Regions from separate parts of the Pseudoalteromonas sp. KS88 genome, predicted to be linked through region 3. Evidence: predicted binding sites of a transcription regulator. Region 3 holds the regulator's gene; each other region holds the start of a gene.

Region 1 (10,078 bases), on a different contig from region 3:
CATCACAACATCACCCGCGTTCACTGCTTGACCAGCTTTAACTTTGATTTTAAAAATGTTACCAGCAAGTGGAGCATTTAATGTTTCACCAGATGCAACCGATGCAGATTGAGGAATTAGCTCACTATCTTTAAGGGTTACTTCTTTTAATTCACCGCCTTGGGCTACAACAACATCATATACTTTGCCATCCACTTTAACGCTGTATTGCTCAGCTTTAACGGTGTTGTTATTAGGCTTGTTACTAGAAGGTTTCTCTTGCTTAGCAGAGTCAGCACTTGGTACTGCTTCAAATGCATCAGGGTTGTTACGGTTTTTAAGGAATTTCAATCCAATTTGAGGAAACAGTGCGTATGTTAGAACGTCATCGATTTGCTCATCGGCAAGCGCTAACCCTTGCTCTTGCGCTTCTTTTAATAACTCTGTGTGAAGTGTTTCAAGCTCAGGCTGAAGTACATCAGCTGGGCGACACGTAATAGCTTCGCCGCCATCGAGTACGCGCTCTTGAAGTTCTTTGTTCATCGGTGCTGGCGTTGAACCATACTCACCTTTAAGCACGCCCGCCGTTTCTTTTGTGATGGTTTTGTAACGTTCGCCAGTTAGTACATTTAATACAGCTTGTGTGCCCACAATTTGCGATGTAGGTGTTACTAATGGCAAAAAGCCTAAGTCTTCGCGTACACGTGGTATTTCAAGAAGTACCTGGTCTAGCTTATCAGCTGCACCTTGCTCTTTTAACTGGTTTTCCATATTAGTCAACATACCGCCTGGCACTTGCGCTAATAAAATTCTACCATCCACCCCTTTTAAGCTACCTTCAAATGCCGCATACTTTTTACGAACATCACGGAAATAGGCAGCAATCTCTTCAAGCTGATTGAGATCCAAGTCGGTGTCGCGTTCAGTTCCTTCAACAATTGAAACAATCGTTTCAGTTGCACTGTGACCGTAAGTCATACTCATAGATGAAATAGCGGTATCAAGCATATCAATGCCTGCATCAATTGCTTTTTGATAAGTCGCGGTGCTTAAGCCTGTAGTTGCATGACATTGCATTGCGATAGGAATTGAAACCGTCTCTTTTAACCCTTTGATCAACTGCTCACAGTCATAAGGTTTAAGTAGACCAGCCATATCCTTAATACAAATTGAGTGACAACCTAAATCTTCTAGCTGCTTAGCTAAGGTTAGCCACATATCAAGTGTATGCACTGGGCTAACTGTATATGAAATAGTACCTTGTGCGTGTGCACCTACTTTTATAGCAGCTTTAATCGCCGTTTCAAGGTTGCGTACATCATTCATCGCATCAAAAATACGGAATACATCAACCCCATTTTTGTGGGCGCGCTCAACAAACTTTTCGACTACATCATCAGCGTAATGACGATACCCTAAAAGGTTTTGACCACGCAGCAGCATTTGCTGCTTAGTATTTGGCATGGCTTTTTTAAGTGCTCTGATACGCTCCCATGGATCTTCGCCTAAATAACGAATGCAAGAATCAAATGTAGCCCCGCCCCAAGATTCTATAGACCAATAACCCGCGTTATCTAATTTTTCAGCAATAGGCAGCATGTCATCTAATCGCATGCGTGTTGCTAGCAAAGACTGATGTGCATCTCTGAGTACCAACTCAGTAAGTTTTAATTTAGCCATAGAACACCCCTTATTGTTTTTGATTATTTTTGTATTGAGCAATCGCGGCACTGATTGCAGCGATATGGCCACTAGGCACACCTTGAGCTTTAAGCGATGGAGTGCGAGCAGCTTCAGCCACAGGCTCTTCAAACCGGCTCATTAACTTAGACATAAGCGTAATTGCTGAGATTAGCAATGATAAAAAAATGAAAACCCCCACCATGCCAGTAACCATTAAATTTGCAGCTGTTGCAAGTGATTGACCAATATCCATGCAGACTCCCTTAATACAAAATTTGAACCCATTTATCACAAATGGATAATAAACCAGTTTATATAAATAAATATTCAACAATCATAACAAAGATATCAACCCTATCCAACCTTTGTAAATTGGTAAAACCAATTAATATTAAAATAACATAACCACACTTAAGTTAACACTCTCTATATTGGTACTATTTGACGTTATATAGATTACAAAAATAGTGAATATAGCTAAAAGTTATGCTCCAGCTTAACCAACATGACTGTTTTTAATTTCAAGCTCGTAAAACTAACTGGTTTAAGAGTCAAATAAAAATAAAGTTAAATTGGTCTTACCAAAAAGAAAGTGTTTAATTAAAGAATATACAACAGCAAGCATAAGTTACACGTAACAAAGTAAATATTACTTACAAACTTTTCAGCCGCTCTCCAATACAATTTAAACCTTTGAAAAATAACAGTTAAATTTATGGCACGTTACTCGCTTAATCTAGTTTGTACAAATTAACAAACCAAGGAGACGACAATGTTACGCTGGACAATTACATTTTTAGTTATTGCACTTATTGCTGCAGTGTTAGGTTTTGGTGGTATCGCAGGTGCCGCAGCAGGAATTGCCAAAATTATATTTTTTATCTTTTTAGTATTATTAGTTATTTCGCTAGTTTCAGGTGCGCTACGAGGCAAAACACCTTAGTCGAAACACATACATACTAATTTATTTATTATTTACAAGGAATTACATTATGAAATCAACAACAGTAAAAACTGCCGTTATCGCACTATTTGCAAGTTTCTTTATTATGGGTTGTGAAGACAACCACGCTGAAGAAGCCGGTGAACGCATTGATGAAGCTGTAACAGACGTTCAAAACAAAGTAGAAGATGCATGTGAAGAAGTTAAAGAAGGCGTAAACGCCGAAGAAACTAACTGCTAATCCAAGCATAATATAAAAAACGACTCATTAGAGTCGTTTTTTATTGGTTAAGTTTATGCTCTTGCTTCCAACATTAAGCGTTTCATATCGCGAACGGCTTTATCGAGGCCATCAATGGCTGCACGGGCGATAATCGCATGGCCAATATTTAGTTCATAAATATCTTTCATTGCAGCAATAGGTTTAACGTTGTGGTAGTGCAAACCATGTCCTGCGTTTACCGTCATACCTAAACTAGCCGCATATTCAACACCCTGGCGAATGTGCTCAAGTTCTTTATTCATATCAATATCATTTTCAGCATCTGCGTATGCACCTGTATGGATTTCAACAAACGGAGCATTACATGCTTTAGCAGCATCGAGTTGTGCTTTATCAGCATCTATGAATAGTGATACTTTTATCCCCGCAGCAGTCAATTTTGCTGTAGCTGCTTTAATTTTTTCAAGGTTACCTACAACATCTAAGCCGCCTTCAGTTGTTAGCTCTTCACGCTTTTCTGGTACTAGGCATACATACTCAGGCTTAACATCTAATGCGATATCGAGCATTTCATCTGTCACGGCAATCTCTAAATTCATGCGTGTTTGAATGGTTTTAGCCATAACATAAACATCGCGGTCTTGAATATGACGACGATCTTCACGCAAATGAATTGTAATACCATCAGCGCCAGCATGTTCAGCTACACTGGCTGCATGAGCCGGATCAGGATAATTTGTTCCGCGTGCTTGACGTAAGGTTGCGATATGATCAACGTTTATACCTAACAGAATGTCTTTCATTTTTTACCTATATTAATTATTTAATAAAAAGCTCGCGGCTTTTTAATGGTTTTTTCCCAAGTAATGGCTTCATTAAATGACGACTTAATTGTTTCGCCATATATAGCACATCAGGTGCACTAAAGTCATGATCTGCAATTGCATTTAGTTGTGCACCAGTAAATCCACTGCCTTTTAAATCCTGAATCACAAAGCCATATTCAGCAAAGTAACTATACGTGTGCGCCGCATCAATTGGATCGCCCGCCGCATCAAACGTAAAATCAACACCATAACCGAGCAACTCTAGTAACTGAAACTCATAAGAGCGCAACACGGCTTGTAAGTTTGGATGCTGGTTTAGTTGCGTTAGGTGAGTTTTATAAAGCTGATAAGCATAATCAATTGGCTCATTAATTGGCACAATGCGGTTAGTGAGTTCATTTAAATAAAAGCCACAGTAAAGCTGATCACCTACAAGTGGCGATTGTCCACCATGTAATTCAAAGCGTTGGATATATTTTAAATCATGTTTACCAGTGTAATTTACTAGTAAGGTTTGGAAGGGTTGTAACTGTGCTTTATGCTTTGTTGCTTGTCGGCCACTGATACGGGCTAACATTCGCAATTGGCCAACGCCTTCTACTAGCATATCAAGCATTACTTGTGAGTCGCTATAAGGACGCCGGTGTAATAAGTATGCTGTGTAGAAGTCGCTATCCATAGGTTAATTTAGGCTGAAGTTAATCTTCACCATAGCCTAAACTACGCAGGGCTCTTTCATCGTCAGCCCAACCCGATTTTACTTTTACCCAAAGCTCTAAGAACACTTTATTATCAAGCATTTCTTCAAGATCTTTACGTGCTTCACGGCCAATAACTTTTAGCTTTTCACCTTTATTACCAATAACCATGCGCTTTTGTGTTTCACGCTCAACTAAAATCAGGCCGTTGATGTGCCAAACACCGTTGTCTTGCCATTTAAACTGCTCGATTTCAACAGTTACTGAATAAGGAAGCTCTTCACCCATGAATCGCATTAGCTTTTCACGAATAACTTCAGCTGCCATGAAGCGCATTGAGCGGTCAGTTACATAGTCATCTGGGAAGTAAAATTCACACAGAGGAAGGCGCTTCGTTACTTCATCTTTAATCAAGTTAATATTTTTACCTTGTGTCGCTGACACAGGCATAATACCTATAAAGTCAAACTTATCGCCTAAAAACTTCATGTGCGGTAATACAAGATCACGATCTTTAACTTGGTCAATCTTATTAATAACTAATAAAACTGGCTTACCACTTTGGCTTACCTTATTGAGTACCATTTCATCATCAGCATTCCAATGAGTGCCTTCAACCACAAAAATGATTAATTCAACATCACCGATTGAACTTGATGCTGCGCGGTTCATTAAACGGTTAATGGCGCGTTTTTCTTCAACGTGCAACCCAGGTGTATCAACATAAACAGCTTGATGCTGACCTTCTGTATGAATACCCATAATACGGTGACGTGTAGTTTGTGGTTTACGTGATGTAATACTTACTTTTTGCTCAATGATTTCATTAAGTAAGGTTGATTTACCAACGTTAGGACGACCGACAATTGCTATCATGCCACAATAAGTGTCTAGCTCACCTTCATGAGGTTGGATAAGTGTATCAAGATTCATTTTTAAGTATCTTCAATGCTTTTTCAGCGGCTTTTTGCTCAGCTTTACGACGAGAGCTACCTACTGAGATTATGCTATCCATACCTTCAACAATACATTCAACCGTGAATGTTTGATTGTGAGCTTGGCCTTTGGTATCAACGACTGTGTAACCTGGCAAAGACAATTTGCGTGCTTGTAAGTATTCTTGCAGCAATGTTTTAGGATCTTTTTGGTTTAATCCAGGTGATATTGCATCGAGTCTTGGCTCATACCACTGCAAAATTAAATCACCACATGCATCAATGCCTGAATCTAAGAATACTGCACCAATAATCGCTTCAACAGCATCAGCAAGTGTAGATTCACGTCTAAAACCACCACTTTTAAGTTCACCTGGGCCTAAACGTAAATAGTCACCTAAACCAAATTCAAGACCAAACTCAGCGAGAGTTTGACCACGCACTAAAGTAGAGCGCATACGGCTTAAATCACCTTCACGGGCTTTTGGAAACTTGCCATAAAGCGCATTGGCAATGACAAAGCTTAGAATAGAATCTCCTAAAAACTCTAAGCGTTCATTATGCTGCCCTTTGTGACTACGATGGGTCATCGCCTGTTCAAGTAGTCCTTGATCAGTAAATGTATACCCTATTTTGTTATATAACTCTGTTACGTTTTTTTTCATTGTTACTGAATGTTACCTAGGCGTTCAAAACGAACTCCAGTTGGAACCCAGCCTGGTAAAATGTCACCTGGGCCATTATCAAATTCAAAACTCATCCATATAAAGACAGCTTTACCCACCAAGTTTTCTTTTGGTACAAAGCCCCATACACGACTATCTTGGCTATTGTCGCGATTATCACCCATCATAAAATAATGATCTGCCGGTACTACCCATTCATCTGAACGTGTACCCGGTTGTTGATAGTAACGCCCTTTCATTTCAAGCGCTTCTGGGTTTATTAAAATATCATGCTCTAATGTGGTTAAATTTTCATTAATACGCACTAAATCCATTGAGCCTTGCTTAAATTCGTCACGATTGATGATTTCCATGTCAATTTTATTAAACTCATTACACATTAAATCACCCTTTTGTGTTTGTCCTTGTTCACAATTAGGCTGAATATATAAACGTTTATTTCGATATACAATTTTATCACCTGGCAAACCAATTGCGCGTTTAATGTAATCAACCCGTTCATCGAGTGGGTATTTGAATACCACGATATCACCACGCTCAGGCTCACTAACATCAACTAATTGAGTACGCCAAACAGGGTCTTTTACCCCATATGAATACTTTTGCACTAGTATAAAATCGCCAACAAGTAATGTTGGCATCATTGAACCCGATGGAATTTGAAATGGTTCGAACAAAAACGATCTAAATATCGTGATTGCTGCAATCATCGGGAAGATTGATTTTGCAGTTTCTATTATTGCCGGCTCCGGCGCGATTAATGCAACAGTATCTTCATCTAATTCCCCACCTGCAGAGTTACTCGCTAAGGCGATACGCTCTTGCCTTTTGGGTGCAAAAATAAAGTGGTCAATTAACCAAATTAAGCCTGAACCTAAAGTTAAAAGCACTAAAAATATTGAAAAGTAACCGGCCATGCATTAATCCCTTTATCTACGAAACTTATTTACCAACTTTAAGAATAGCTAAGAAAGCATCTTGCGGTACTTCAACATTACCTAGTTGCTTCATTCGCTTTTTACCGTCTTTTTGTTTCTGAAGAAGTTTCTTCTTACGGCTCACGTCACCACCATAACATTTTGCGATTACATTTTTACGTAACTGCTTAACGGTGGTACGCGCTATTACATGCTGACCAATTGCTGCTTGAATTGCAATATCAAACATCTGACGAGGAATAAGCTCTTTAAGCGCATCAGCTAATTGACGGCCACGTGATTGCGCACTCTCTCTGTGTACAATTATAGCCAACGCATCAACACGATCACCATTGATTAAGATATCAACTCTAACCATGTCTGAAACTTGGAAGTGCTTGAAGTTATAATCAAGTGATGCAAAACCACGACTAGTAGATTTTAACTTATCGAAAAAGTCCATGACCACTTCAGCCATTGGCAGTTCGTAAGTGACTGCAACTTGTTTACCGTGATAGCTCATTTTCGTTTGCATGCCACGCTTGTCGACACACAAAGTAATAACACTACCTAAATATTCTTGTGGTACAAGTATATTGGCTTCCACTACAGGCTCACGAATCTCTATGATATCATTCACTGGTGGTAAGTCTGATGGGTTATCTATTTGCGTAGTACCTTCTTTAGTCACTACTTCATAAATTACTGTTGGTGCGGTGGTGATCAAATCAATATCGTATTCGCGCTCTAAACGCTCTTGAATGATCTCCATGTGTAGCATGCCTAAAAAGCCACAGCGGAAACCAAAGCCAAGTGCCGTTGAGTTTTCCGGCTCGAAGAATAACGATGCGTCATTTAGACTTAATTTGTTAAGTGCATCACGGAAAGATTCGTACTCATCAGATGCAATTGGGAACATCCCTGCATAAACCTGCGGTTTTATTTTTTGAAAACCAGGTAAACGTTCAGGTGCCGCATTTTTTTGATGCGTAATAGTGTCACCAACCGGTGCGCCGTGAATCTCTTTAATACCCGCAATCACAAACCCAACTTCGCCGGTTCTTAAAACGCCAGTATTGGTTTGTTTTGGCGTAAATATACCCACATGATCAGCAATATGAACTTGCTCATTCGACATGATTTTTATTTTGTCGCCAGCGCGCAGCTCACCATGCTTGATGCGAACAAGTGATACAACGCCTTGATATGGGTCAAACCATGAATCGATGATCAGTGCTTGTAGAGGTTCATCTTTATCACCAACCGGTGGCGGAACATCCTTCACGATCATTTCTAATACTTCGGCAATACCTACGCCGGTTTTAGCACTACATTGCACGGCATCTAAGGCGTCAATACCGATAATATCTTCGATTTCTTCTGCGACACGTAACGGATCAGCTTGCGGTAAATCAATTTTATTTAAAACTGGAATTACTTCTAAATCCATTTCAATTGCGGTGTAACAGTTCGCCAATGTTTGCGCTTCTACACCTTGACCAGCATCTACAACTAACAAAGCACCTTCACATGCTGCTAATGAGCGTGATACTTCATAAGTAAAGTCAACGTGTCCTGGGGTATCGATAAAGTTTAATTGGTATGTTTCGCCATCATTGGCTGTATAATTTAGCGTTACACTTTGCGCTTTAATGGTAATACCACGCTCACGCTCAATGTCCATCGAATCCAATACTTGCTTTTGCATTTCACGGTCGGTTAAACCGCCACAAACTTGGATTAAACGATCAGAAAGGGTCGATTTACCGTGGTCAATATGGGCGATGATCGAAAAGTTACGGATATGCTTCATAAACTGGATTCTAAACTTCTATTTTAATGGAATAAGTGTATAAAGGCGCAATTTTACATTTAATTGGCCTCAATCACCATCTATTTGAGTTAAAGGAAGGCTAATTGGGTGAATTTTTATTACTTTTATATCGTGCTTAAGGCTTTTAACACGACTTTTAGCAATTCTAAAGCCTGTAAAACCACCTACAACAGCGGCTAATATTTGTATCCACTCAGCAACATCGAATATTTCACTAGCAACAAGTGCAAATATAAGGCTTAAAAGTAAAGGCAGCATGTAAACAGCAAAAGCATGCTTAACCATATGGCTGTCATCTAATGCTAAGGTTACTTTTTGACCAACCTCAACGGGCGTATCAAACTTATATGGGAATGTTTTTTTAGCAGTGCCGAAAAGCTTACCAAATACTTGAGAACCACAGCGCCCATTGCATCCTTCACATGCTTTTTTTTGTTGAGCTTCTAAATTAGCAGTGGTGCCTTTAATAGACACCACTGTAAGGGTTTGTTCAATCATGTTGAATTATAGGGGCCTTGCCACAGACTCTGCGATAGTTTTGGCTGTTGACGCTGGGATATTACCCACCACCGACACATCGAAACTGCCAGCATTGTGAACATAAATAGTTGTAGCGCCTGATGATAACGCACCGCTTGGTCTGCGTCCTGGCAACGGACGCTGCACAAATACAGACACTTCTACAAAACCATCGGAATACAGATAGTAATCGGTTAACTCATTATTTAAATCAAGCTTATGCCTGTCTGATTTTAATAAGCTAAAGCCGTCGGGCAACCAGCCTATTTGCCAATTGTTACTCGCTAAATTGTCAGTTTTTTGTGCTATTGCATCACTAGGTAGCGGTGTTGGAAACTCTTTGTTAAGCATTTCAAGTAACAAAGGTGCTGGCTCTTCTGTCACACTAATATGTGTTAGCTGTAGTTGCTCGAGCATGTCACCATTGTGATTCACATAGGCTGACTTTAGAATCAGCGATGACTCCGCATCTATCCAAAGCCAATAGTTAAATTTATACTCATCTTTTGACTCAATACGTACGAGTTGTGCTGGTCTGCCTGCAATGCGCCCTTTACCACCTAATACAAAATCATATTCTTGATTTAAACGCTCTATGTTTTTAAAAAGAACCTCAGGTATTGGCCCTGCAATTGAATCTGTGGCAATAGAATAAGGAGCTGATTGGGGTTCGAAATAGGTTACCTGATCATCAATTCTAATTATTTCAAGGCCAGCACCGTTTAGTAAACTTAAGTGCTCTAACTCGGTTTCACCTTGTTTTGCATGGAGCCAACGATAGGGCTCCATAGATTTGCCCTTAACAACAACAAATGATGCATCAAAGTTGCGGTT
Region 2 (10,078 bases), on a different contig from region 3:
TATGATTCGTATCAACCAGCTATAGAGCTGGCTGGAGGGCGCTCTGTGCATGTTGCATTGCATGCGCCTGATTACGCAATTGACTGGTCAGTGGTAACAAATGCAATAACAGCTAACACCCGCGCAATTATTATAAATACACCCCATAACCCAAGTGGTAAAACGCTTAAGCAAACTGATATAGATAAACTAAGAAGTTTAGTCGCGCAACATGATTTGTACGTAATAAGTGATGAAGTGTACGAACACATTACATTTGATCAACAACCACATTTAAGTGTGCTGCGTGATGATGCGTTATTTGCCAAAAGCTTTGTGATTTCAAGCTTTGGCAAGACCTTTCATAGTACAGGGTGGAAAATGGGGTATTGCATAGCCCCAGCTGAGCTTGCGGTGGAGTTTCGAAAAATTCATCAATACGTTACTTTTTCAAGTTTTACTCCAGCGCAACATGCGTTGGCTGATATGTTAGAGCAGCAAGGTGAGCATGTTGATGAGCTCAGTGAGTTTTACCAACAAAAGCGCGATGTGCTTAGCAACGCACTAAAAGAAAGCCGCTTTACTGTGTTACCTAGTGAAGGTACCTACTTTTTATTACTCGATTACAGTGATGTATCAGAGCTCAATGATGTCGAGTTTTGTCAGTGGTTGGCAGAGCAGGCGGGGGTTGCCGCCATCCCGCTTAGTGTATTTTATGAAAAGCACAGCAATGATAAGGTCATACGTTTATGCTTTGCTAAAAATGAAGCCACACTGATCCAAGCAGCGGAGATTTTATGTCAACTCTAACCATCGCTTCTATTCAAACATCATTAATCTGGCTGGATAAAGCAGCTAATTTGGCAGCATTTGATGAGAAGATTGCTGATATTGATAATGCTGTCGATCTAATTTTATTACCTGAAACCTTTGCTACTGGCTTTGCAATTAATTTAGATTGTGCGGAGTCAGGCAATGGTAAAGTACTTGATTGGATGGTTGCGACGGCCAAATCAACCAATGCCGTGATAGCAGGCTCAGTGCTCGTGCAACAAGGCGATAAAAAAGCTAATCGATTTTATTGGGCTTGGCCTAATGGAGAGGTGAAATATTACGACAAGCGCCACTTATTTTGTTTAGGTAAAGAAGGTGAGTTTGTTAAAGCAGGTGCGCGGCGCGAAGTGTTTACGCTCAATGGCTTCAGAATTTTACCGCAAGTGTGTTACGACCTACGTTTTCCGGTATTCCAGCGTAGCCGTAATGATTATGACATGATGATCAATGTGGCCAACTGGCCAGCAGCAAGACGCAAAGTGTGGGATACCTTATTAATGGCGCGAGCGATGGAAAATCAATGCTATGTAATTGGTGTTAATCGTATCGGTGATGATGGTAATGGTGTGGCACATAATGGCGGCACCGCAGTGTATGACTTTAAAGGGGATGCATTGGCTCAAGTGAAGGATAATGAAAGTTCTGTTTTGATTACGACACTAGATAAAGAGCCACTTAAGCAATTTAAACAAAGCTTTCCTGCGCATTTGGATGCGGACGGATTTAGTTTGGACTGCTGAAATAAAATGTTGCGATACACTCCGTAGCTTGGGTTGAGTATTACGAAACCCGAAGAAAAAAGAACACCGCGAATAGCACGATTTTTGCGTAGATTCTTACCCTCCTTCAGCCATTTTTAACAACAAAAAAAGCCCCACAATAAATTGCGGGGCTTTCTTCGTTATTAAATGGCGGAGGTGGAGGGATGGGCTTGCTTACGTCCATGTAATCAATCGCTTCGCGACGCTTGCAGCGGCCTAAAATGTTCCTGACATTTTATCGAACCCTAGTCGAGGGTTTTCACCCTCCTTCATCGGTGTAAAGGTTACGGACATAAAAAAACCGCAATTAAGCGGTTTAATTTAATAAATGGCGGAGAAGGAGGGATTCGAACCCTCGATAGAGCTACAAACCCTATACTCCCTTAGCAGGGGAGCGCCTTCGGCCACTCGGCCACCTCTCCGGCGCATAAACTGTCATTTTGATGATCGAGTGAACCACCAAAACCTAATAATGGTGGAGAGATAGGGATTTGAACCCTAGAGGGGCTATAAACCCCTGCCGGTTTTCAAGACCGGTGCATTCGACCACTCTGCCATCTCTCCGTTGGGAAAGAATAATACGCAGGTGATTGGGGTGTGTAAATAGGAAAAAGATCGTTTGCTGGTTTTTTGTTCTAAAAGGTGCGTTTTTTTATAAAAAGGAGGTTTTTAATTGTTTCAAGAAGTGGTTGCAGCAAACGAGGGAGCTAAAGAAGTATCTTCGTTTAGTGGTTGGGTGTTTGCTGCACCGCTAAAATAATCATGGTTGGGTGATTATTTGTATTGTATTACGCCGCCTAGCGCGAGTGCTTTACCGTACTGGTTGAGTCGTTTAAGTATTTTTGCTTTGCGATTGGTTGGTTTTACGGCAACATGGGCTGCTGTATTTTGATTTAATGTATTTACTGTGTTCATTACTTTTGCTCCGGGTTATGTCTGTCTTGAAAACGTGGCTATTCTGACGTTTAATTGCACAAAAATAAAACGATAAAAAGTAAGGTGGCCGGATAAGAATAACTAATGCATTTAAGGTTTATTAATTTGGCGTTAAGTTTTTTATTTTGTAGTGCATTGCATGGTTATGAACTTTGGTAATGCTGTAAATTGCTTTTTTACAATGGTTTAAAGGATTTTTTGTTTTTAATATGCATTTACTTTTGAATAAAGTGATTAATTATTCAGATTAATTTATTTTTTGTTTGATGCTGTTTTGTTAGCAGCTTAATGGATGTTTAATCAATGCTAATAATAATAAAGCCAAGTACGAAAAAAAAGCACAAAAAAATGTTTACTTGGTTGTATGAAGAGTGCGAAAAACGACAAATTTATGTTGATACATTTGCAACTACTGGGGATTTTAACGTTGATTGTACAAAAATAGCGCAATTAGCTAAGTCGCATGTGCGTGCTGTTGTATTAGGGGGAGATGGTACGCTTAACCTTGCTGTAAATGCATTACTTAAAACGGGTTGCTCTTTGGCGTTATTACCTTTAGGTACGGGAAATGATTTCGCAAGAGGTTTTGCATGTTCAAAAGAAGCGTGGCAGCAAGCTGTGTTTGCTGAACAAGAGCAGGCAATTGATATTGGGCAAATTAATAACCGCTATTTTATTAACGTGGCCGGTGTTGGGTTTGATGCGCATGTTGTTAAAGCGTTACAAGATAAGTCTAATTTATCGTCTTTGGGTTATAGTCTCGCAGGCTTTCAACATTTATTAAAATATAAACCTGCTAGATTGAACGGACGCTTTGCTAATGAAATTATTGATCACAAAAATTTGATTACAGTGTTTGCGAATCACCGTTATTTTGGTGGTGGATTAGCCATCGCCCCAAAAGCTCAATTATCGGATGGAAAATTAGAATGCTATGCCATGCCTGCACATGGATTGTTTTCAAACTTGTATAGTTTTATCCGCTTGTTGTTAGGCTGTCATCATACAATGCGAGGGTTGAGTTATCAGCGCTTAGATAAAGCGTGTATAACAAGTGAGGGGTTACCTATAGAAGCTGATGGAGAGCTAATAGGCGAAACACCTGCAACGATTACGGTACACCTGCAGGCATTACGGTTTTGTGTGCCTTCAGAAAATAAAAAAAGCGCCTAACAAGTAGGCGCTTTGGCGTTAGTTGCACTATTGTGCATTCTAACTGGGGATGGAGCTTTTTTGCTGCATAGCTCTTGCTGCAAAAAAAGCGTTAATTTTTTTAGTCGGCGTCAGTACAATAGCGTTGCCAAGCAATACTAAACTAAACCCTAAAAAGGTATTGGCCTGCCACATAAAGCCTTCAAATAATGTGCTCAAGGTTACTGCTACCAATGGAAACAAAACAATAACGTAGCTTGCTCGCTCTGGACCGATATTTTTAAGTAGTGCGAAGTAGCAAGCAAATGCGATAACAGTGCCAAATACGGCTAAATAGATTAATGAATACCAGTAACTCGCTGGTGCTGAAAAGCTCATACTTGCATCACTTACGAGCAAGTAAACGAATAAGCCAACTGCGCTGTACAACATGCCCCAAGCATTGCCCTGCATTACACCAATGTGTTGTTTGGAGTTTCTCACGCTCACCATATTACCCAATGAAGCCACAAAGGTACCTGTGAGGGCAAGTAGTAAACCGACCAACACCTCATTATTCAGGTCGAACTGCTGCAGCTGTGGCCAGAATAAACAAGCAATACCTATTACACCTAAAAGGGCACCGAAATAAATACGTTTAGCGATCGGTTTGCCAAAAAATAAGCGTGTATTGATAATGTTCATTAATAGCAGTAATGAAAAGGCGATTGAAGCCATGGCTGAAGTTAAGTGATTTTGCGCCCAATACAACATTAGGTAATTTAAACCAAAGTTACACAAGGCTAATAAGGCAAAGAACACATGATCCTTTTTGGTGTATTGCATGGGTAACTTTTTAACGCTTACCCAACACCACATTATAATAGCGGCAAGTGAAAACCGATAAAACAGCGATGCTTCAACGGCGACATCACCTAATTGAAATTCAATAGCGAGCCATGTTGAGCCCCAAATGAGTACAGTAATAAGATAAAGCGCAATACTTTTCATGGCATTGTTCCAAGGTTAATGGAGGGTGTAGATTAAGTGTGTATTTTAGAGTGGTTGTGTATACTTAACATATACAGAAAACTATAAATGTAACCTATACAGATTTTATGTCTACCATGGTTAAACAGGATCAATGCTATGTCACTCGTGGTGAGTAAAGGTAATCAGGACTTTTTATATCAACAAGTAATGCAGTTAGTACGCGAGCTAAGTGAGCAAGGTACGTTGTTGCCTGGTGAGAAGTTACCTTCGTTGAGGAAAATGGCAGATAAACTCACTGTAAGCATTCCAACAGTTAAGCTCGCTTATCAAACGCTTGAAGCGCAAGGCTTAGTTGAGGCACGTGAAAAGTCGGGTTATTTCTTAAAAGCAGCTGCTGTGCAACTGGCAAGACCAAAGCGGATAAAATTAAGCCGAGAGCCGGTGTCGGTAAACATGCAGGTATTGATTGAGCAAGTCTATGATGCTATTCACAAAGCGGATGTGGTGCCTTTTGGTATTGCGAACCCTGTAGCAGCAGCACCAACAGATAAAATGCTATCACGCACAATGCGCCGAGTTATGTCTATGGCAGGCAGTAGAGCAATTAACTATGGCGCAATCGATGGTTACGCACCGCTAAAAAAACAACTCATTCATCGTTATTTAGATTTTGGTATTGGCATAGATAACCAAGAATTAGTGATCACCAATGGTGCACAAGAAGCCTTAACGATCGCGCTTAAATGTGTTGCTAAAGCAGGAGACGTGATTGCGATCGAATCTCCTTGTTATTTTGGTATCATCGAGTTGATCGAAAGTTTGGGCTTAAAAGCCTTGGAGATCCCTTTGTGTCCAGATGACGGGATCTGGCTTGATGATCTCACTCAGGCGCTGAGTGATCATGATATTAAAGCATGTGTTTTTTCAACTTCGATTAATAACCCTGTCGGCAGTTTTATGCCCAACCATAAGCGTAAGCAATTGGTAGAGCTATTAGAGTCTAATAATGTTGTGTTGATTGAAGACGATGTATATGGCGACTTATACTTTGGGGCTGAGCGTGGTACACCTGCGCAAGCATATTCCAAAAAAGGATTGGTTATCACGTGTGCTTCATTTTCGAAGACCGCGGCACCCAGTTATCGAGTTGGTTGGCTCATTGCAGGCCAGTTTGCGCCAAAAGCCCGCCGTTTTAAGCGAGCATTTAGTTGCTCCACCTCATTGATCAATCAGTGGACGCTGTATGAGTTTGTTGCCAGTGGCGAGTATGAGCGCAATTTAAAGTTGCTCAGGCAAAAGCTGCGTAGTAATAAAGAGCGTATGATCTGGTGTTTGCAGCAGTCGTTACCAACCACGGTGAGAATTAGTGATCCGCAAGGAGGGTGTGTGATCTGGATTGATTTAGGTAAAGACTACGACAGTGTTAAATTGTTTCATTTAGCATTAGATGAAGGGATCAGTATTACTCCTGGTTACATATTCTCAGCGACAAACAAGTATCGGAGCTGCATACGACTAAGCTATGGTTTACCTTGGAGTGAGCGCTTTGAAAACGCGATTGCGAAACTCGGTGAGTTGTTACATTTAGCGAAGAAATAAAAAAGCAGCAATGGGGTGAAGCCACATTGCTGCTAAAGGGATATCAAATGTTTAAATAACAGTTAGTTATTTTGTTTATAAGTGAATAATTGGTAGTCTTTAAGCTCAGGGACTAGTTTTACAAGTTGTTGCTCTTGCTCTGCAATAGTTGAAAAATTTCCGCACAATGCATCGGCACGCTTTTCTAGTTGATCAGCTTGTGCCTGAACGCGCTCTTCAATTTGTGCGCCCATATTTTCCATACGTGCTTCAAATGCTTGCATATCGCCGCCAGAACCCATTAGTTCTGAACCAAGAGCCATTAAAATACTGCCCATTGATTGCATCATGGCTGATTCAACAGCGCTTTCAATTTGTTCATCAAAGTGGTGTTCAAAGTTTTCACCAAACTCGTTAAAGCTTTGTTGGCCCATTACAAATGCGCCTTGCTGGTAAAATGTGTCTTCAACTTCAACTTCAATGTCAGCCATAAGATCATCAATGCTATCAAAACCTTGGATGTTAAAAGCATTGGCTACTTCTTCAATAGCTACCCCCGCGATTTTTACACCATCAAGCGCAATGTTAGCGACTTCTGGTAGCTGGCTGCGTAAGCTATCTGAGTAATTAGTAATAGCTTGACGCTGTTGGTTGTTCAATTGCATTGTTTGGCCGTTAATCACTAAATCAGCATTTCTGGTAAAGACCATCTTTTGATTATCAGCGGTAAAAATCTCAAGTTCGCTTGGTAAAATTCTTACATCGTTTTGAAACTCGACTTCACACGAATCACCACTAAATGAGATGTTGGTATCGTGATCATCATGTGCCATTGCGCCTGTAGCAATAAATAAAGAACCGACTAAAAGTAACTTTTTCATTTTTGTAATCCTGTTAACTGTTGTTTTTAACGATTGTGTAATTAGTAGTTATCAAGTTTGGTGCCAACTTTTTATTCTTTATTAAACATGGGTTTATGTTTTTTATAGCAGGTGGTTGATAATACTAACCTTAAATAAATAGCTACATTTTGGTTATTTTGACCAATATTTATAAAAGTATAAAAAATACTTATCGTATCGATAAAAAACTCTCACTTTCCAGAATTCAAATTTAGCGCTATTTATTCACATTACTGACATATCACCTTTGTAAGATGAGGCTATGGCTTTACTTTGATGTTTTTTTATACAGCTAAATAACATCGAACATTTTTAATTCTGCCAATGACAGTAATCACGCTGTGTTGGTCTAAAACACTTTATGGAGTGGGTTGTGGGTAAGACATTTAGTTACGATGCGCTAGATGACGATTTTGTTGAAGATGAGTACGAAATGGTTGGGCGTAATCAACACGACAAGAAAAAGCAAAAGGTAAAGAAAAAGTTGGAAGATTACCTTGAGCAAAAACGCTTACGTAAAAATTTAGGTGACGAAGACTTTGATGAGTACCTAAGCGATTAAATTAAAATAAAGAGGCTTGTGCCTCTTTATTGCTTTTTATAAACCTAGCGCTTTAATTATGCTGTTTTCAATTGACTGTGGCTTAGTTAAGGGGGAAAACCGCTTTATCGCCTCGCCATCTTTACCGATTAAAAACTTAGTGAAGTTCCACTTTATTTTTCGCGTTATAAATCCAGGCAATTCAGATTTTAAATGCCTAAAAACAGGATGAGCATGCTCGCCATTTACATCCACTTTGCTCATGATTTGAAACTCAACACCGTAATTTAGTAGGCAACCTTGCTTTATTTGTGTTGCATCTCCGGGTTCTTGTTTACCGAATTGATTGCAAGGGAAACCTATAATAACCAAACCTTTTGAATGATACTTTTCATGAAGGGTTTGCAGTCCTTCGTATTGAGGGGTAAAACCACATTGGCTTGCGGTATTAACGATAAGTACAACTTTATCTTTGAAGTCATTAAATTCAATTTGCTGCCCTTGTAGGCTAGTCGCGCTGAGTTGGTAAAAGTCTTTCATAATGAACGCTTATTATTATTGTTGACTAAATTCTATCCTGAGTAGCTGAAGACTTAAAGAATAAAATTTAAGCATTGTTAAAGCTCTGTAGTAAATGTTCTATCAAAAGCCTGACTCGGTAAGGCATTAAATCTTTGCGGGGGTACACTAACCATGAGGCATTATCAGTGACTTGAAACTCATTGAGCAATGTAACTAATTTACCCGATGCCACATAAGGCTGCACAATATCGCTCGCTAAATGTGCAATCCCCAAGCCAGCTAATGTTGCATTGAGCAGTGCTTGAGGGTGATTGCTACGCCAGTTTCCATTGACTTTTACTTCTTTGATATCACCGTCAAAACTAAATCGCCAACGTTTGTTCATAGCAATCAGGCAATTGTGATCAATCAGTTGTAAGGGGGTCTGTGGTGATGTATTGGCGGCTAGATATTCAGGGCTAGCTACTAAGGTCATTATTCGTGGGCACAGAGGGCGAGCAATTAAATTAGAATCTTGCATACGGCCAAAGCGAATGGCTAAATCAAACCCTTCTTCCACTAAATCGACATTGCGATTGTTAAAGTCCATTTCGACTTCCACCTCAGGGTATCGTTTTACAAATTCAACTATTTTGGGTGCCACTTTGTTTGCAACAAACTCACCGGCACCAGTAATACGAATTAAGCCTTTAGGCTGCCTTTGTTCCCCTTGCAGTTGGGTGTTGGCATCGAGTAACTCTTGTTTGATTGCTTTGAGCTTTATTGCATACTCTCTCCCTGCATCAGTGAGGCTGATTTTGCGGGTGGTGCGTTGAAATAATACTGAGCCTAAGCGGTTTTCTAATTGCTGAACCTGTCGACTTATATGTGAGGTTGAAACGTCCATCGCCTTTGCTGCGTTAGTAAAGCTGCCATGCTCAACTACATGTAAAAACTCATCTAAACCTTGCCACATTATTTTATCTCAAAAGGTAAGTAATATACGTATATTGCATGAATTATTGCAGCTGTGCAAAAGTGATTGCCAGATTGCCGTCTTTAATTTAAGACTCAGATGCCTACAATGAATGAGTCAAATAATTTCGCTCATCTAAATTGAGCCTCTTCAAAGCAATGGAGCAAGCATGTTAAATTTTAGTTTTGCTAACCCGACCAAAATTCATTTTGGTGAACAACAAATCGCGAAAATTAAAAATGAAATCCCAGCAGATGCTAACGTTTTAGTGACGTATGGTGGCGGGAGTATTAAAAGTAATGGTGTATACGATCAGGTTGTTGAAGCACTGAATGAACATACTTGGTTTGAATTTGCAGGCATAGAGCCAAATCCAAGTTATCAAACATGTATGAAAGCCGTTAGTGTAGTAAAGGAAAAACACATTGACTTCATCCTCGCTGTGGGTGGTGGTTCAGTCATTGATGGCAGTAAATTTATAGCCGCAGCAGCAAATTATGATGGTGAGCCGTGGGATATTCTTGCTAAAGGGGGGATAATTAAATCAGCCATTGCTCTGGGTGCAGTGTTAACGTTACCGGCAACCGGTTCAGAATCAAATGGCAATAGTGTTGTTTCGAATCTTGAAAGTCACGATAAGCTACCATTTGCTAGTCCATTAGTGTTGCCAAAATTCGCAGTACTTGATCCCGCAGTTACTTACTCACTACCAGAGCGCCAAGTTGCTAACGGTATCGTTGATGCATTTGTGCACACTATGGAGCAATACTTAACCTATGATGTGGGTGCTAAGTTACAAGACCGTTTTGCTGAAGGTATTTTAATGACGCTGATTGAAGAAGGCCCTAAAGCATTTAGTGATCCTGATAATTACCAAGTACGTGCAAATGTTATGTGGTCAGCTACGATGGCGCTTAATGGTTTAATTGGTGCTGGCGTACCACAA
Region 3 (10,078 bases):
AGGTAATGCGGCATTTTTAGCGCCAGAAATGGTCACTTCACCAGCTAAGCCAGTGCCACCTTGAATTACAAATTGATCCATTGGGAGGCCTTAACTATTGCGGTAAGATAAATTTTTGTTCACGCTTCCACTCTGTCGGTGTAAATGCACGAATAGACACAGCGTGGATTGTTCCGTCAGAAATAGTATTCATCAATGGGCCGTACACTAACTGTTGTTTTTTAACACGGCTTAAGCCATCAAAACACTCACCCACAGCAACCACTTCATAATGGCTACCGTTGGCTTTTACATGTACTTCTGTTAATTGTAATTCGTCGCGTAATAATGTTTCGACTTCGCTTGTTTGCATAACTCTCACTCAAATAAGGTTGTAACCTGTCCCAACTGCATTAAATTTTGCAGTTGCTCAGGAATATTTTGCAATTCAAGGCGAATGCCTTGTTGCTTTAATTCTGCGAAAGAGTGAATTAACCAAGCTAAGCCCGCCGTGTCAACCCTAGACACCTCAGAAAGGTCAAAATACCAGGTTTTATGGTTACTTTGTGGGTTTTTATTAAGAAGCCGTTCAGTTGCGATTGAGTTTCGCGTCAGCTCGCCACTGATACGAAACTCATGATCGGTTACTTGAGTAACACTGACTTTACTCATTACCACCCTCACCTCTGAACTGGACAGGTAACTGACTTTTTTGTTTTAGTAAGTTACTTACATGCTCAATGCCTTGCTGGCGAAGAATGCCTTGAAGCTCACTTTGCTTTGCATCAAGTAAACTAATGCCTTCTGCTACCATGTCGTACGCACGCCATTCGCCGCTTCTATCTTCACGTACTTTAAAATCAATTTTGATATCAGGTTTACCTGGATCAACAATTTTAGTTTTAACTAATACAACATCTTGGCCAGCAAATTCTCGACTAGGAGCAAACTCAACCTGCTGGTTAGTGTACTGCGTAAACACACCCGCATACGTGGCAATTAAGTACTCTTGGAAAACATCAATAAATGTTTTGATATCTTCGATAGCTTGTTTTTGTTCTGCGGGATCTTTAATCGCACGCACTTTCGAAACATGGCTACCTAACACGCGAAGAGCAGCGTATTTATAGTCGATATAAGGCATTAACTCCTCAGAAACTATAATACGTAAATGTTCTTTATCTTTTTCGATGAGTGGCTGATCACGCGTAATACGTTGAAAGGTATTATCTGATACTTGACGCACCATCTTGTATGGGTCTTTTAAATTGACCGAATCTGTATTTGCATTTGCATTGGTTGCGATAAAAACAAACGTGATTAAAGCTAAAAGTTTTTTAAACATAATAATTACTCGCCACCTTGGTTGAATAAGAACTGACCAATTAATTCTTCAAGTACTAGTGCTGATTTAGTGTCTGTAATAAAGTCACCATCGTTTAATGCTTTACTCTCTACACCAAACAACTCGTCTAATCCTAAATCGCCATCATTGCTTGTTACTTCAAGCCCTAAACATGACTGCTCAGCTGATTTAGGCGCAATAACAGGGTTAATGCCTAAGTACTGCTCACCTAAGATACCTGATGTTAAAATAGACACTGAGCTAGTATCCGAAAATCGACATTGATATTGCGCATCAATTGTCATATCAACCACGGGTAAAAACTCTTGTGGATGGATTGAGATTGCTTCAACACGGCCAACAACTACGCCACCGACCTTAATCGGCGCTCGCGCTTTTAGTGAGCCAATATTATCAAATTTAGCCTTTAATAAATAAGTATCTCCATTACCACTGATACCTGCGTTAGCCACTTTCAATGCCAACATTGCAAATGCTGCAATCCCTAAAGCGACGAAAAAGCCAACTAAAATTTCTAATTTCCGTGAATTCATTATCTATACCTTTTTTAGCTGGTAAACATTACCGCTGTCAAAATAAAATCAAACCCTAAAACAGCCAGAGATGAGTGCACAACGGTCTCTGTTGTTGCTTTACTAATACCTTCTGATGTCGGCACACAGTCATACCCTTTATAAAGTGCAATCCACGTGACAACGATGGCAAATACAAAACTCTTGATCATGCCATTTAAAATATCCTGTTGGAATGACACTTGAGATTGCATGATTGACCAAAAACTACCTGTATCAACCCCTAGCCAATCTACGCCCACTAAGTGAGCGCCGATTATAGCGACCGCTGAAAATATCAATGCAAGTAACGGCATACTGATAAAGCCTGCCCAAAACCGTGGCGCTATAATGCGTTTAAGTGGGTCGATAGCCATCATTTCTAGGCTTGAAAGCTGCTCGGTTGCTTTCATAAGGCCTATCTCTGCAGTTAACGCACTGCCTGCTCGTCCAGCAAATAGCAGAGCTGTCACTACAGGCCCCAACTCTCTAAGTAAACTTAACGCAACCAATGGCCCAAGACTATCCTCAGCACCATAGCCCACCAATACGGTGTAACCTTGCAACGCGAGCACCATGCCGATAAATAAGCCTGATACCATAATAATCAGTAAAGATTGCGAACCAACCATATATAACTGACGAACAAGTAACGGGGTTCCTTTACGAAAGTTTGGTAAGTTCCACAACGCGCCAATTAACATTTGGGTAGAGCGGCCAAGCGCTGCAAATCGGCCAAATGTTTTCTGGCCTAGCTTTTGTAACATATCGAACATTAGCTAAGCACTCCAAGTAATTCGTCATTATAAGGTTCTGCGGGGAAATGGAACGGTACTGGTCCATCAGACAATCCTTTTAAGAACTGCTGTACTAATGGCGACTCATGATTACGCATTTGTTCTGGAGAACCACTTCCAATCACACCTTGGTCAGCAATGATAATCACATGATCTGCGATACTCATAACTTCTGTTACATCATGTGTAACAATTAATGAGGATAAGCCTAATACTTGGTTAAGTGATTTGATTAGCTTGACCAAAACCCCCATTGAGATAGGGTCTTGTCCAGCAAATGGCTCGTCATACATAATGAGTTCTGGATCAAGTGCAATTGAACGCGCCAAGGCAGCACGTCGTGCCATGCCACCAGAGAGTTCCGAAGGCATCAAGTCTTGAGCACCGCGCAAGCCAACGGCCTGAAGTTTCATCAATACGACAAGACGGATTAAATCTTCGCTGAGACGGGTATGCTCTCTAAGTGGAAAAGCGATGTTGTCAAACACTGACATATCTGTAAATAATGCGCCACTTTGAAATAACATGCTCATTTTTGTACGCGCGGCATAAAGCTCTTTGCGCGTCATGGTTGGGATATTATCACCTTCAAATAAAATCGTGCCGCTATCAGGTTTTAATTGGCCACCAATTAATCGCAGCATGGTTGTTTTACCTATACCGCTGGGCCCCATAATGGCAGTGATCTTACCCTTAGGAACACTGAAGCTCATATTTTTATATATGCTTCTGTCGCCCCTTGAAAAGCTTACATCCTTGATTTCTACTATTGGTTGCGACAAGTCGCTCTCCATTATCATTTTCACTACTTTTTCTATTTTAAAGCTTTTTGTACTCAGATGGAAAAAACAAATCGTAAAATTTTGTAATATTCTATGTAATAACAACCTAAGCATTGAAAACACAGGTTAGCATGATATCTAACATTGTTTTTATATGTATAACTTCTCTCTTACTAACAATTTGACCTGATTCTTTTATTTATACTTTCAAGCTGGCTTTTGATATTATTTAAGTCAATTTGATATTGAATAATTGGCGTAATGTAATGGTGACTTCTTTTGTCATTTTGATTCTTGGATTTGCTGGGCTTGTTTGGAGCGCAGATCGCTTTGTATATGGCGCAGCAGCGCTGGCAAAAAACTTTGGTGTACCTACTTTAATTGTAGGTTTAACCGTTGTTGCTATGGGCTCCTCTGCACCAGAAATGATGGTCTCAGCTTCTGCCGCGCTTGCGGGTAAAACCGACACAGCAGTTGGTAATGCCGTTGGTTCAAATATTACTAATATTTTATTAGTGCTCGGTATTACAGCACTTCTTCGCCCTCTTTTAGTGTCATCGACAACACTCAAGCGTGAAATGCCGCTTGTATTGATTGTTTCTCTGGGTGCATGGTTTGTTTTTTCTGATAACTACTTTTCATTTGCCGAAGGTGTAGCATTATTAATTGCTTTTATTGTGTTTATCGCCGGGTTAATCATTATTTCTATTCGTGACAAAAACCAAGCTGATGACCCTTTTGTAAGTGAAGCATGTGAAGATGTACCAGATAACGTGCCAACTAAAAACGCCTTTTTCTGGCTCGTGGTAGGCATGATATTACTGCCCTTAAGTTCACACTTTCTAGTTGGGTCTGCTGTTGATATCGCAAAGTATTTTGGCTTGAGCGACCTTGTTATTGGTCTAACGATTATTGCCATTGGCACCAGCTTACCTGAATTAGCAGCCTGTATAGCCGGGGTGTTAAAAAATGAAGATGATCTTGCATTAGGCAACATTGTTGGCTCAAATATTTTTAATATATTAGCTGTATTGCCTTTAGCAGGTATTATCAATCCATCAATTATCGACCCATCAGCAGCAAACCGTGACGCACTTATAATGATTGGTGCAACACTCGCGTTAATAGCTATGTCACTAAGTATTAAAGGGACTCAGCGAATAAATAGAATTGAAGGTGGTTTACTGCTCGCTGCATTTGTAGCGTACCAAGGTTATATTTTCAGCCAAGTAGCTTAATGCCAACATAAATGGATAACAAATGACGCAGTTAAATTTTATTGAGCAAGGTAGGCGCGTACTCACAATTGAGCGCCAAGCACTTGATGATATCATTCAGTATTTAGATGATAGCTTTAACACAGCATGCCAATTAATGTTTCAATGCCAAGGGCGAATTATTGTTGTTGGTATGGGCAAGTCCGGTCATATTGGTAACAAAATTGCTGCAACACTTGCAAGTACTGGCACCCCCGCATTTTTTGTTCACCCTGGAGAGGCAAGTCACGGTGACTTGGGCATGATAACGCAAAATGATGTCGTTATGCTGATTTCTAACTCAGGGGAAACTAGCGAAGTACTCAATATTATTCCTGTTATCAAGCGCATAGGGGCTAAAATGGTTGCTATGACAGGTAACCCAAGCTCTTCAATGGCAAAATGGGCGGATGCACACGTATGTATAAAAGTTTCACAAGAAGCATGCCCGCTTGGATTAGCCCCCACAGCAAGTACAACTGCAACACTTGCTATGGGCGATGCTATTGCAGTTGCTTTACTTGAAACCAGAGGCTTTACCGCCGATGACTTTGCGCTTTCTCACCCTGGAGGAAGTTTAGGCAAGCGTTTGTTACTATGCCTAAAAGATTTGATGCACAATGGTGATGCAACACCTATCATTAAAGACACCCAGCGCATTAAAGATGCCTTAATAGAAATGTCAGCCAAGGGGTTAGGCATGACCGCGGTGGTCAATGAAGCTGGACAATTAACAGGCCTGTTTACCGATGGTGATTTACGCAGAATTTTAGAGCAGCGTATTGATATCCATAACACTCTAATCAGTGAGGTTATGACGCGCTCTTGTACAACAGCGACAGCCGATATGCTTGCTGCCGAAGCGCTAAACATCATGGAACGTAAACGAATAAATGGTCTTATTGTTATTGACGATAACCAACACCCTATTGGTGCCCTAAATATGCAAGACTTGCTAAAAGCAGGAGTTTTATAAATGCAGTTTGCTGATTTATATCAACCACTGAGTAAAGATGCGCAGACCCGCGCAAAAAAAGTAAAGCTACTAATCTGCGATATTGATGGTGTTTTTTCTGATGGTCGTATTTACCTTGGTAACCAAGGCGAAGAATTAAAAGCCTTTAACACTAAAGACGGCTTTGGTATTAAAGCGTTGATAAACAGCGATATTGAAGTGGCAGTGATTACGGGTCGCCATTCACACATTGTTCAGCAGCGCATGACTAGTCTAACTGTTAAACATATTTATCAAGGCCAAGAGAATAAATTGCAGGCCTATCAAGAATTAAAAGATAAGCTGGCTTTAACCGATGAGCAAATTGCCTACATTGGTGATGATGGCCCTGATTTACCCGTAATGCAGCAAGTTGGCTTTGCTGTTGCCGTAAATGATGCGCACCCGTTGGTAAAACGAATAGCACATTATACAACCATGTTACCGGGTGGGTTTGGTGCAGTACGTGAACTAACCGATTTACTCATGTTGGAAAATGGCAAAGCACTAACAAACGAAGGGACTAGCTCATGAATAGTGCGCGTTTAATTTTAAGCGTACTATTTATAGGCTGTATGGTTTGGCTTTGGTATCCATACTTTAACCAATCTAACACACAGCAGCTCGTTGAAGAGGATATTATTGCAAAGCCTGATTACACAGCTGTCGCATTAAAACAAACCGCCTTTGACGAGCAAGGAAAAATAAGCCACAAAGTAACTGCTGCAAAAATGGAACTCTATCAGCAGTTAGGATTTACTTACTTTGAAGAGCCTATTTTTACCTTATATAACCAAGAGCAAATGTGGCAAATTAATGCAGCTGAGGCCACATTATATGAAAATAACCAGCTGATTTTAGAAGGCAATGTGACGGCAATTAACCTTACAGAAAATGCCATGATAGATCATATTAATGCCGATAACATCCAAGTTGATATTGAGCTACAAACTATGAGTTCAGAACAACCTGTAGAGTTAGTCGGGCCTGATTTAAAAATTACTGGGCGCGGGCTAAAAGCCGATTTAAAAGCCGAAGTAATTGAATTAATTAACCATACGCGAACCATATATTATGACCAATAAACTTGCCCAAATGCTTGTAATTCCAAGCCTATTCATTGCTTACTCAAGTGTTGCGCAAAGCGAACTTTCTACTGCAAACCAAGTATCAATCAGTGCTGATAAACAGCAAGCACAGTTAAAATCTAATGTCGGTATTTTTGAATCGAACGTTGAAATAATCCATGGCGCAAGACGCATTACTGCTGACCGTTTAGAAGTACATAAACGCGACAAGTTAGGCGAGAATAAGCAACTCCTTATTGCAACAGGCAGTCCAGCTTATTTCGAAGAAAAACAAGATGATGGTTCAATCATGAGTGCCAGCGCAAACGAAGTTCGTTACGACGTAGCTGAACGTTACTTAACCCTAATTGGTGATGCCCAGGTTACTCAAGCAGGTCAAAAGATTAATGCTAAAAGCATCTCTTACGACATGGAACAGCAACTAATTAGTGCGCAAAAAGATGAAGACTCAGATGACCGCGTGCATACTATTTTAGTGCCCATCGAAAATAAAAAAGCAAAGTCAAAAGGCCAGCCATGAGTACATTAAAAGCTGAATTTTTAGCTAAGAGCTATAAAGGCCGCCAAGTTGTAAAGAGTGTCGGATTAGAAGTAAGTGCAGGAAGCATTGTCGGTTTACTAGGCCCAAATGGTGCAGGTAAAACGACCACTTTTTATATGATTGTTGGCTTAGTACCGAGCGACAAAGGCAAAATAAGCATTGATGATAACGATATTACATTACTGCCCATGCATAGCCGTGCGCGATTAGGTATTGGTTACTTACCGCAAGAGTCATCTATTTTCCGTAAATTAACGGTTTATCAAAACTTGATGGCGATATTAGAAACACGAAACGATTTAAATAAGCAAGGCCGAGAACAAGCACTTGATGGCCTGCTGGATGAATTTAGCATACAACACATACGCGATAGCCAAGGTATGGCGTTATCAGGTGGTGAGCGCCGCAGAGTTGAAATTGCTCGCGCATTAGCCGCAAACCCCAAGTTTATTCTATTAGATGAGCCTTTTGCTGGTGTTGATCCAATTTCAGTGTTAGATATAAAGAAGATAATTGAACACCTAAAAAACCGAGGCATCGGGGTGTTGATTACAGACCATAATGTACGAGAAACCCTTGATGTTTGTGAAAAAGCCTACATTGTTTCTCATGGTGAGTTAATTGCTTCAGGAACTCCTGAACATGTGCTTGCCGACCAAACAGTACGCGATGTTTATCTGGGTGAGCAATTTAGGCTATAAACCAACATTCAGCTAACTATCTGCTAAACTTAATTTTGATTACATATTAAAAGGATTGTTAAAGATAAATGAGGCAATCACTCCAGCTGCGCATGGGCCAGCAATTGACAATGACACCTCAGTTACAACAAGCTATTCGTTTGTTGCAACTCAGTACATTGGATCTCCAACAAGAAATTCAAGAAGCGCTCGATAGTAATCCTTTACTTGAAGTTGAGGAACATGAGTTTAGTGATGAAACTGCAGGCAAAAATGAGCAAAAGCAAGACACCGATGAAGTAACTGTCAGTGCATCTGCTGATGAAACGCCAAGTGAATACGAACAAGAAAGTAGTGAAGCACTCAATAAAGAAACTGTCAGTGACGAAATGGCAATGGATGTGACATGGGATGAGTATATGAGCGCTGCTCCTTCTAGCTCATCAGGACCCATGCCTGAAGATGAGTCTATTTACCAAGGTGCTTCCACTGAAACCCTGCATGAATACATCATGTGGCAACTACAATTAACGCCATTTAGCCCGACCGACGAAGCCATCGCCATTGCTATTGTAGAAGCGATTGATGAATCGGGTATTTTAACATTGAGCTGCGAAGATATTGTAGAAAGTCTAAATAAAGATAATAACGAAGAAGAAATAGAACTTGATGAAGTCCAAGCTGTTTTAAAGCGCATCCAATTATTTGATCCAATAGGGATTGCCGCACGCAGCTTACAAGAGTGTTTATGTATACAACTGAATCAATTTGACCCTGCAACGCCATGGCTTGCAGAGACTAAAATGATTTTAACCGAGCATATCGATCTTTTGGCAAGTCGTGACTATCGCACTTTAATGAAAAAGACTAAGCTTAAAGAAGATGAGCTAAAAGAAGTCATGACACTGATACACAGCTTAAACCCTAAGCCAGCAGATACCATTGTTCGCGAAGAGTCTGAGTATGTTATCCCTGATGTTTCAGTGAAAAAAGTTAAAGGGCGCTGGATGGTGGAATTAAATCCAGACAGCATGCCTAAAATTAGAGTGAACAGCCAGTATGCCGCCATGTCTCGCTCAGTAAAATCGAGCAGTGACAGTCAGTTTATTCGTTCGCATCTGCAAGAAGCAAAATGGTTTATTAAAAGCTTAGAAAGCCGTAATGAGACATTACTCAAAGTAACTAACTGTATAGTAAAACAACAGCAAGGTTTTTTTGAACACGGCCCCGAAGCTATGCGCCCAATGGTACTTAATGACGTAGCTGAAATGGTAGAAATGCATGAGTCAACGATCTCACGCGTAACAACTCAAAAGTATATGCATACTCCACGGGGTATTTTTGAGTTGAAGTACTTTTTCTCCAGTCACGTAAGTACTGAAAATGGCGGCGAATGCTCTTCTACAGCTATTCGCGCATTAATCAAAAAGTTAATTAGCGCAGAAAACTCAGCGAAACCATTGAGTGATAGTAAAATTGCAGATATATTGGCTGAGCAAGGTATCAAAGTAGCTAGACGCACCATTGCAAAATATCGTGAGTCACTAGCTATTCCACCGTCAAATCAAAGAAAGAGTTTGATTTAAGGCGTAAAAAACAAAGAAGGAAAATGCTTATGCAAATTAACTTAACTGGTCGCCACGTAGAAATTACCGATTCACTTAGAGACTATGTACATAATAAGTTTGCGAAGCTTGAAAGGCACTTTGATAGTATTAATAATGTACATGTGATTCTTGACGTAGAAAAATTAAGTCAAAAAGCAGAAGCCACAATACATGTTAGCGGTGCTGATTTGTTTGCTTCAACTGAACATCAAGATATGTATGCTGCGATTGACGGGCTAATTGATAAATTAGACCGCCAAGTAATAAAACACAAAGAGAAGCACGCTCGACACTAATACTATGAAATTAAGTTCACTTACTTCTGAGGACTGCAGTAAAGCTGCGGTCCTTTTTAATAGCAAAAAACGAATTCTAGAATTTATTAGCCAATTGGCTCATGAAAAGCTTCCTCACCTCACACAGCAAGAGATCCTTAA

The links. Region 3 encodes sigma-54, which starts transcription at its own class of promoters, with help from an activator protein. Its sites were predicted from a motif close to GTTGGCACGNNNNTNGNNT; they were not measured.
Region 1: C7Y70_RS02215 (DUF1328 family protein) is a predicted target of sigma-54. The motif match lies at 2,377-2,395, and genes of this name have one in related genera.
Region 2: C7Y70_RS08950 (YggN family protein) is a predicted target of sigma-54. The motif match lies at 7,143-7,161, and genes of this name have one in related genera.

Annotation. Positions count from the first base shown of each region.
Region 1 covers NZ_PYHV01000004.1:211,123-221,200, reverse strand. Annotated here, with positions in the region: gene oadA (sodium-extruding oxaloacetate decarboxylase subunit alpha) at 1-1,659, opposite strand, end outside; gene C7Y70_RS02220 (OadG family transporter subunit) at 1,670-1,915, opposite strand; gene C7Y70_RS02215 (DUF1328 family protein) at 2,435-2,605, shown strand; gene C7Y70_RS02210 (hypothetical protein) at 2,655-2,846, shown strand; gene pdxJ (pyridoxine 5'-phosphate synthase) at 2,900-3,631, opposite strand; gene recO (DNA repair protein RecO) at 3,648-4,334, opposite strand; gene era (GTPase Era) at 4,354-5,286, opposite strand; gene rnc (ribonuclease III) at 5,276-5,953, opposite strand; gene lepB (signal peptidase I) at 5,956-6,891, opposite strand; gene lepA (translation elongation factor 4) at 6,917-8,704, opposite strand; gene C7Y70_RS02175 (SoxR reducing system RseC family protein) at 8,774-9,223, opposite strand; gene C7Y70_RS02170 (MucB/RseB C-terminal domain-containing protein) at 9,230-10,078, opposite strand, start outside.
Region 2 covers NZ_PYHV01000014.1:73,678-83,755, reverse strand. Annotated here, with positions in the region: gene C7Y70_RS08985 (methionine aminotransferase) at 1-789, shown strand, start outside; gene C7Y70_RS08980 (amidohydrolase) at 777-1,553, shown strand; tRNA gene C7Y70_RS08975 (tRNA-Ser) at 1,904-1,996, opposite strand; tRNA gene C7Y70_RS08970 (tRNA-Ser) at 2,048-2,138, opposite strand; gene C7Y70_RS20505 (hypothetical protein) at 2,349-2,489, opposite strand; gene C7Y70_RS08965 (YegS/Rv2252/BmrU family lipid kinase) at 2,814-3,683, shown strand; gene C7Y70_RS08960 (DMT family transporter) at 3,723-4,652, opposite strand; gene C7Y70_RS08955 (PLP-dependent aminotransferase family protein) at 4,791-6,233, shown strand; gene C7Y70_RS08950 (YggN family protein) at 6,296-7,093, opposite strand; gene C7Y70_RS08945 (hypothetical protein) at 7,488-7,676, shown strand; gene C7Y70_RS08940 (glutathione peroxidase) at 7,713-8,195, opposite strand; gene C7Y70_RS08935 (LysR family transcriptional regulator) at 8,263-9,132, opposite strand; gene C7Y70_RS08930 (iron-containing alcohol dehydrogenase) at 9,302-10,078, shown strand, end outside.
Region 3 covers NZ_PYHV01000003.1:27,720-37,797, forward strand. Annotated here, with positions in the region: gene murA (UDP-N-acetylglucosamine 1-carboxyvinyltransferase) at 1-81, opposite strand, end outside; gene C7Y70_RS01115 (BolA family protein) at 95-352, opposite strand; gene C7Y70_RS01120 (STAS domain-containing protein) at 358-651, opposite strand; gene C7Y70_RS01125 (ABC transporter substrate-binding protein) at 644-1,324, opposite strand; gene mlaD (outer membrane lipid asymmetry maintenance protein MlaD) at 1,330-1,878, opposite strand; gene mlaE (lipid asymmetry maintenance ABC transporter permease subunit MlaE) at 1,893-2,672, opposite strand; gene mlaF (phospholipid ABC transporter ATP-binding protein MlaF) at 2,672-3,487, opposite strand; gene C7Y70_RS01145 (calcium/sodium antiporter) at 3,742-4,713, shown strand; gene C7Y70_RS01150 (KpsF/GutQ family sugar-phosphate isomerase) at 4,736-5,707, shown strand; gene kdsC (3-deoxy-manno-octulosonate-8-phosphatase KdsC) at 5,708-6,259, shown strand; gene lptC (LPS export ABC transporter periplasmic protein LptC) at 6,256-6,810, shown strand; gene lptA (lipopolysaccharide transport periplasmic protein LptA) at 6,800-7,333, shown strand; gene lptB (LPS export ABC transporter ATP-binding protein) at 7,330-8,055, shown strand; gene C7Y70_RS01175 (RNA polymerase factor sigma-54) at 8,124-9,620, shown strand; gene hpf (ribosome hibernation promoting factor) at 9,650-9,937, shown strand; gene ptsN (PTS IIA-like nitrogen regulatory protein PtsN) at 9,942-10,078, shown strand, end outside.